2 linked regions of the Pyrodictium delaneyi genome follow. Each later gene encodes a partner of the first gene's protein in a complex. Links are inferred from orthologs where the notes say so. Each region holds a gene or a part of one and is shown on either strand. Other genes may lie near its edges.

Evidence for each region.
Region 2: the proteins of Pyrde_RS02595 (region 1) and Pyrde_RS00615 are in contact, whole or in part, in a crystal structure (PDB 3CW2), measured with the Saccharolobus solfataricus proteins. The link is inferred for Pyrodictium delaneyi from one-to-one orthologs. Residues at the interface, in WP_009989173.1 of Saccharolobus solfataricus: Val185, Arg186, Thr187, Asn188, Glu189, Pro190, Leu191, Gly192, Val193, Glu194, Ile196, Lys197, Ile200, Ser201, Leu204, Ile217, Lys218, Ile219, Tyr220, Thr221, Ile222, Gly223, Ala224, Pro225, Tyr227; in WP_009988771.1 of Saccharolobus solfataricus: Asp222, Lys225, Pro226, Gly227, Thr228, Gln229, Phe230, Asn231, Leu233, Lys234, Gly235, Leu259, Phe273, Thr274, Lys275, Tyr300, Leu301, Asp302, Pro303, Ser304, Leu305, Lys307.

The regions. Positions count from the first base shown.
Region 1 is NZ_CP013011.1:508,773-512,044, reverse strand. The notes cover bases 191-3,143. They hold Pyrde_RS02595 (translation initiation factor IF-2 subunit alpha), read left to right. Parts: upstream 191-1,241; coding sequence 1,242-2,045; downstream 2,046-3,143. Other genes in these bases: Pyrde_RS02585 (AAA family ATPase), read right to left, coding at 2,836-3,143; Pyrde_RS02590 (CDP-2,3-bis-(O-geranylgeranyl)-sn-glycerol synthase), read right to left, coding at 2,345-2,851; Pyrde_RS10370 (RNA-protein complex protein Nop10), read left to right, coding at 2,126-2,326; Pyrde_RS02600 (30S ribosomal protein S27e), read left to right, coding at 816-1,016; Pyrde_RS02605 (50S ribosomal protein L44e), read left to right, coding at 527-811. Outside these bases: more of Pyrde_RS02610, read left to right, coding at 1-190; more of Pyrde_RS02585, read right to left, coding at 3,144-3,272. UniProt on the Methanocaldococcus jannaschii protein: eIF-2 functions in the early steps of protein synthesis by forming a ternary complex with GTP and initiator tRNA.
Region 2 is NZ_CP013011.1:96,437-99,582, forward strand. Bases 214-3,040 are described here. They hold Pyrde_RS00615 (translation initiation factor IF-2 subunit gamma), read left to right. Parts: upstream 214-915; coding sequence 916-2,166; downstream 2,167-3,040. Other genes in these bases: Pyrde_RS00610 (30S ribosomal protein S6e), read left to right, coding at 214-694; Pyrde_RS00620 (PIN domain-containing protein), read left to right, coding at 2,145-2,558; Pyrde_RS00625 (DNA-directed RNA polymerase), read left to right, coding at 2,641-3,040. Also shown: more of Pyrde_RS00610, read left to right, coding at 41-213; more of Pyrde_RS00625, read left to right, coding at 3,041-3,146. UniProt on the Methanocaldococcus jannaschii protein: eIF-2 functions in the early steps of protein synthesis by forming a ternary complex with GTP and initiator tRNA.

The sequences.
Region 1 (3,272 bases):
AGTTCTTGAAAATGGACGTATAGACGAGTTACTCAGCCAAGGCGCTAGGTTCCAGAGGATGTTATCGCAGACACTTCTAGATAGGAATGCTCTAAGGAGGAGTGCTATACTGGCCAACTACCTGGAGATAGTTAACGAGATGAAGACGCTTATATCAGATACCATAGTGTATGGAGCGGGCATAGGTGTAGCTGAGGCTGAGATATATTCTCGCCTAGTTGTAGGTGAGATTGTGTACAATAGCGTGTGTATGCCCGTAATCGTAAAGCGTCACCTTGGCCTACGGGGTGGTATAGCAAGGCCAGGTGCGGTGGTGTGTATTGAGCCGGAGAGGGCTGTTAAGCTGGTAGCTGCTGGCATAGCTGAACCTATAGGTACGGGATTAGAGCTCAGAGAGACGAATCATAATTCATGAGCTTTTACCCCCTAGGTAGTGGATTTTCCAGGGGATGTGAAGAGCATTTAAGCTAGGAAGCAGGGGAGACCCCTTTCGGGTATTCCCCGGTAGGAGTGGCGGTGCGGCGTCATGAGGGTTCCAAAGGTCATCAATACCTACTGTCCGCGGTGTAAGACACATACGCCACACTCGGTAGCCATCTACAAGCATGGTAAGAGGCGTAGTCTAGCTGAGGGTGAGCGTAGATACCGTAGAAAGCAGGAAGGTTACGGTAGCAAGAGGAAGCCTGAGCAGAAGCGCTTTGCTAAGGTAACTAAGAAGGTCGTACTGAAGCTTAAGTGTCAAAAATGTGGCTACATACTCCATCGCAGAGGTATTAGGCTAAAGAAGGTTGAGCTCGTGGAGGTGAGGTAACCCCATGGTCAAGAAGCTTAAGGTGTTAGTACCCCAGCCCCGGAGCAGGTTCCTCCTAGTACGCTGCCCTGTTTGCGGTAACGAGCAAGTAGTGTTCAGCCACGCTACCTTCCCAAGTCGCTGTCTTGTCTGCGGCGCGCAGCTCGTGGAGCCTACCGGCGGAAAATCAAAGATAACGGGCCAAGTAGTGCGCGTGCTAGGCTAAATAGCTCCTTAAACGTTTTTAAGTAATTATTGCATCTCGGACGTCCTCCAAGTTGAGTAGGGGGTAATATTCTTAAGCTAGATGTTCATAATTTTATGATATATTCTGTATGGTTTCATGTCTCTCATCTCCTTTGATTCCTTAGGTCTCTTAGCTATAAATTGGAGAAAGTGCTTTGAGTCATACACATGGCTACGCGAAGAGGGTGAGCGGAGGCGAGCAGAAGTGCCCATGAGAAGAAAGGAGCTACCAGATGTTGGCGAACTTGTGGTAGCAACAGTGCGTGAAGTATACGATTATGGCGCTTACCTCAACTTGGATGAGTATGGTGGCCTTGAAGCTTACCTGCCATGGAGCGAAGTAGCCTCTCGCTGGGTCCGCAGTATTCACGACGTAGTTAAGCCTGGGCAGAAGATAGTTGTCAAAGTTATCAGGGTTAATAGGCGTCGCAAACAAGTTGATGTATCGCTAAAACGTGTCAATGACAATGAGCGACGTCGTAAGATGATGGAGTGGAAGAGGGCTCAGAAGGCTGAGAAGATACTCGAGATAGTAGCTGAGAAGTTGGGGAAGACACTAGACCAAGCATACGAGGAGGTTGGATGGAAGCTAGAAGAAGCCTATGGTGAGCTTATGGCTGCCTTTGAAGAGGCAGCGATACGCGGCGAGAGTGTGCTACGTGAAGCGGGTGTGCCTGAGGAATGGATAGAACCGCTCCTCGAGGAGATTAGGCGCCACGTGGAAGTTAAGAGAGTTAAGATAGGCGGCGTCATAATGGCTAGGAGCTTTGCTGGTGATGGTGTTGAGCGAATCAAGGAGGTTCTCCTAAGTGTCAAGGAGGCTATCCTAGCTAGCTCTAAGGACATAAAGGTTAGGCTATACACAATTGGCGCGCCGCGCTACAAGCTGGAGCTGGACGCGTACGACTACAAGACGCTAGAGAAGGCTCTAGAAAAGGGCCTAGAGATTGGAGAGGCTAAAGCAAAGAAGCTTGGCGTAGAGTTTAACTTCACACGGGAGCGGCACTAACTCTGTAAGCCTCGCCAGCATCTATGGCAGTGATATTTTGTTGAAATTGTGGTTAAGAGTCGTCGCGGAGGCGATAATGTATGCGCTGGCTTATGAGACGGTGTGCGGTCTGTGGGAGATATACGCTTAGGCGTGACAAGTGTCCATTATGTGGTGGCGACGTGGCCGTTCCGCATCCGCCACGCTTCTCGCCTGAAGACAAGTATGTGGCATACCGGTATCGCATGAAGATGCTTGCCGGAATAATACATAGTGAGGAGAGCAGCTCGGAGCCAACATAGTGGGCTGACACCAACATATCACCAAGGAACAGGCTTTAGCTTCAATCGGTTTGCAGCCATATTAGTCAGTCTGTGAAGCGTAAGTACTATTGGTGCGAATACAGCTGCAACATATGGATCGACAATGATATCTACGATGTACAGCGATATCAGTGCGCCGGCGTAGAAGTCTAGCTGGTCAAGTACCGGGGCAGGGGCTCCCCTTTCTAGGCCTATCCTCCTCTTTATGAAGGCAGCAAACATATCCCCTAGAAGAGCACCGAGTGCGGCAGCGATTCCACCTTTTAGTAGTGTGTATGAGCACATAATAGATGCTAGGAACACCGCGAATATAGAGCCATAGAGTACACCTATACCAAGTCCTTCCCATGTCTTGCCAGCACCAAGCAGAGGTCTACCGTCTAGGAATTTCCGCCCGCCATCTATAGGTGTGCCTCCATAGCTCAATAAGACTGGAGAACCGTTGGCAACGAGTGCAGGAAGAAGCACAAGAACTGTATGGAGGGGACTCAGCAGTTCAACCATTCTATACCACCATCGCTAATACGTAGTTCCAATTCTAGCCTCGTGTCGCTTGGCTTCTCTACAAGTAGTCTCCGATGGCCTGGGGATAAGTAGTCCAAACGTATAACGTTATGGGTCCATAGGCTGAGCCCTCTGCCAGCTACCGGCTCGTACTGCTGCTCCCCGTTGCTATGTACTTGTGCTGTCTCAATTATGGGTACACCGTAGTCCTCGCTCACCTTGTATAGAGAAGCGGCTAACAGCAAGACTATACGGTAGGAGTTCTCAGCATCTATTCTGATAAACGAGTTTATGCTGTCAATAACCACTATGTCGTAGAGAGGTATGTCTTTACGCGTAAGGAGGTCAAGGAGGTCTGTGTACCAGAGCGCCTCGTATACAATCATTCTAGCAGTATTGATGCCCATTTGCTCGGCACGCC
Region 2 (3,146 bases), 410 kb from region 1 along the record:
TAAGGGCCCGGGGATGAACCCCCTGGAGGTGTAAGGTAGAGTGCCAGAGTTCAAGATAGTAATATCGGACCCAGAGGCTAAGGCGGACTCTCCCGTAGCCAAGGTCAAGATCAAGGGAGACGAGAACATAGAGTATGGCGAGGAGGAGAAGAGCCAGCGCAAGCTGCCAGTATGCAAAGCCAACCCCAAGTTAATAGAAAAGCTCGGAGCAGTACACAACATAATAACCGTGAGGATAAAGAAGGAGGAGAAGAAGATCAAACACACCTGCAAAGTCGTAGCCGACGCTGAAGTACCAGAGGACGAAGTCCGAGTAAGCCTCGAGTGGCTCGGAGATGCTGCAGGTGTGGAGGAGGCTGAGGGCGAGGTATTCCGAGCCAAGGCCTGGCAGATAACGGTGGCAAGCCCCCAGGCAGATCAACTAATAGGCCTAAAGATAGGTGACACCTTTGACGGCGAAATAGTAGGACTCTCAGGCTACAAGCTCAAAATAAGAGGCGGCAGCGATAACAGCGGCTTCCCAATGCTCCCCTCGATACCAGGTCCCGTGAAGAAGCGTGTACTTCTATCAGGCCCGCCGGGCTTCCATCCGCGCGAGAAGGGAGAGAGAAGAAGAAAGACAGTCCGCGGCAATACGATAACACATGATATAGTTCAGATAAACACAGTAATAGTCTACCCAGAGAAGAAGTAGCTCAAGAATCTTTGACCTCTTGCAATGAGGCATACACGTTTGCATATGCATGTCGAGAAGTGCGTTTTTAAAGGACGCCTCCGTCCTGGCTTACTTCGTTTTCCGTTATCTAATAGAATCTTTCCACTAACTTCCATGGCCGCGAGACAAGCCTACCTTCTTTATTCCCTTAGTACAGCCCACTAAGGAGTGGGGGTGTAGTGGTATTGGCGAAGTTCGATATGGATGAGATTGAGGCACAGCGGCGGCGGCAGCCAGAGGTAAACATAGGCACGGCTGGCCATGTAGACCATGGTAAGACTACGCTGGTTCAAGCTCTCACCGGCGTCTGGACGGCGAAGCATAGCGAAGAACTAAAGAGAGGAATGACTATCAAGCTAGGCTATGCTGAGGGCGAGATATGGTATTGTGAGGGCGTTGAGGGGCCAGAAGCTTATCAGCCCTTCCCCGAGCTATGCCCTGAGGGTTCTGTCCCTAAGCTGCTCCGCAAGGTGTCCTATGTCGATGCTCCTGGCCACGAGATACTAATGGCTACAATGCTATCTGGTGCAGCCCTAATGGATGGTGCATTGCTAGTCATAGCTGCAAACGAGAAGTGTCCACAGCCTCAGACCTATGAGCACCTAATGGCGCTTGACATAGTTGGGGTGCACAAGCTAGTCATAGTACAGAATAAGGTTGATGTAGTCACACCGGAAAGGGCCCGAGAGAGCTACCAGGAGATAAAAGAGTTTGTAAAGGGTACATTCGCCGAAAACGCGCCCATAATACCCGTAAGCGCTCTACACCGCGTCAATGTAGATGTAGTGTTAATGGCTATGGAGCACCTCATGCCTACACCGCAGCGTGATCCGGCAAAGCCACCGCTAATGTTCATAGCTAGAAGCTTCGACGTAAACAAGCCGGGTACACCGGTCGAGGAACTACGAGGGGGCGTGGTAGGCGGCTCGCTCATACAAGGTGTTCTGCGCGTCGGTGATGAGATAGAGATTGTGCCAGGTGTGCGTGTCGAAGAGCGTGGTCGTGTACGCTACGAGCCCCTCGTCACAGAGGTTACAAGTCTACGGTTCGGCAATCTAGAGGTGGATGAAGCAAGGCCAGGCGGGCTTGTGGCTGTGGGCACGAAGCTAGACCCTGCAGTAGCTAAGGCTGACAATCTTGTAGGTAACATACTGGGTAAGCCGGGTCACCTACCACCGGTACGCGATACTATAAGGCTAGAATACTATATGCTCGAGCGTGTAGTAGGTGCTCGCGAGCTCGTCAAGGTGCCACCTCTACGGCAGAGAGAGATAGTAATGCTAACAGTGGGTACAGCAATTACTCTTGGTGTAGTGACTAGTCTAGGCAAGGATGAGATAGAGGTGAAGCTCCGCCGGCCAGTAGCAGCCTGGGAGGGTGCCCGGGTAGCGATATCGAGGCAGGTTCTAGGACGCTGGAGGCTGGTTGGATGGGGTATAGTAAAAGGCTAAAACGCGTAGTCTACGACACAAGCATCCTTATGCTCCTCTACGACGGTGTGGATGTTTTTGAGGAAAGCGCGTCGCTCCTTCTATCTAGTCCCGAGTGTATCATTCCAAGCCAGGTTGTGGAGGAGCTCAGGAGGCTCGCAGAGAGGGCTAGCTCGATACACCGTAGAAGAGCAGCACGTCTAGCGCTAGAGGCAATAGAGAGGAAGAAGTGTCGAATAGTGGATATTGAGGCGGACAATACAGATGATGCTATAATATCCATAGTTGTGAATGATCCAGAGGCTATTGTAGCTACAGCGGATAACGAGCTACGGCGACGGCTAAGGGAGATGGGTCTCCCTAACATATACTACCGTAGATCGCGACATGGACTAATGCTTGAAGGCGCTTAGCTATAGTTAATAAACATGTTGCTATACTGTTATTAGCTGAGAGGCGGTCACACTTAATACTTCCCAGCTTCTAGGCTTGGGCTTGGCGCTCTTAAAGGGTAGTGTAGCAACGCTGAGGCCGCCCGAGGGTGACAACTTGTACATGATTTACCGGGTTAGAGACACGGTTCGGATACCGCCGAGTCTATTCGGCAAACCTCTTGAAGAGGCTGCGCTGCAAGTGCTCACAGAGAAGTATGTTGGGTACGTCCATCCTGATATGGGGATAATAGTGGCTATATTCGATGTCAAGGTTAAAGAGGAGGGGCGGATAATACCCGGCGATGGCGCTACTTATCACGAATCCGAGTATAGTGTACTTGCGTTTAGGCCTCAAGTGAAGGAGGTCGTTGAAGGTATAGTGGTTAACGCGCAGCAATACGGATTATGGGTAAACCTTGGCCCTGTTGAGGGCTTTGCACATGTGACACAGCTCATGGATGATCGTGTAGTGTTTGATCCTCAGCGTAGAGCGCTCATAGGAGAGCGTAGTAGGCGTATAGTAGAGATCGGTGATGTTGTAAGGGCAAGGGTAGTATCGGTGTCAAT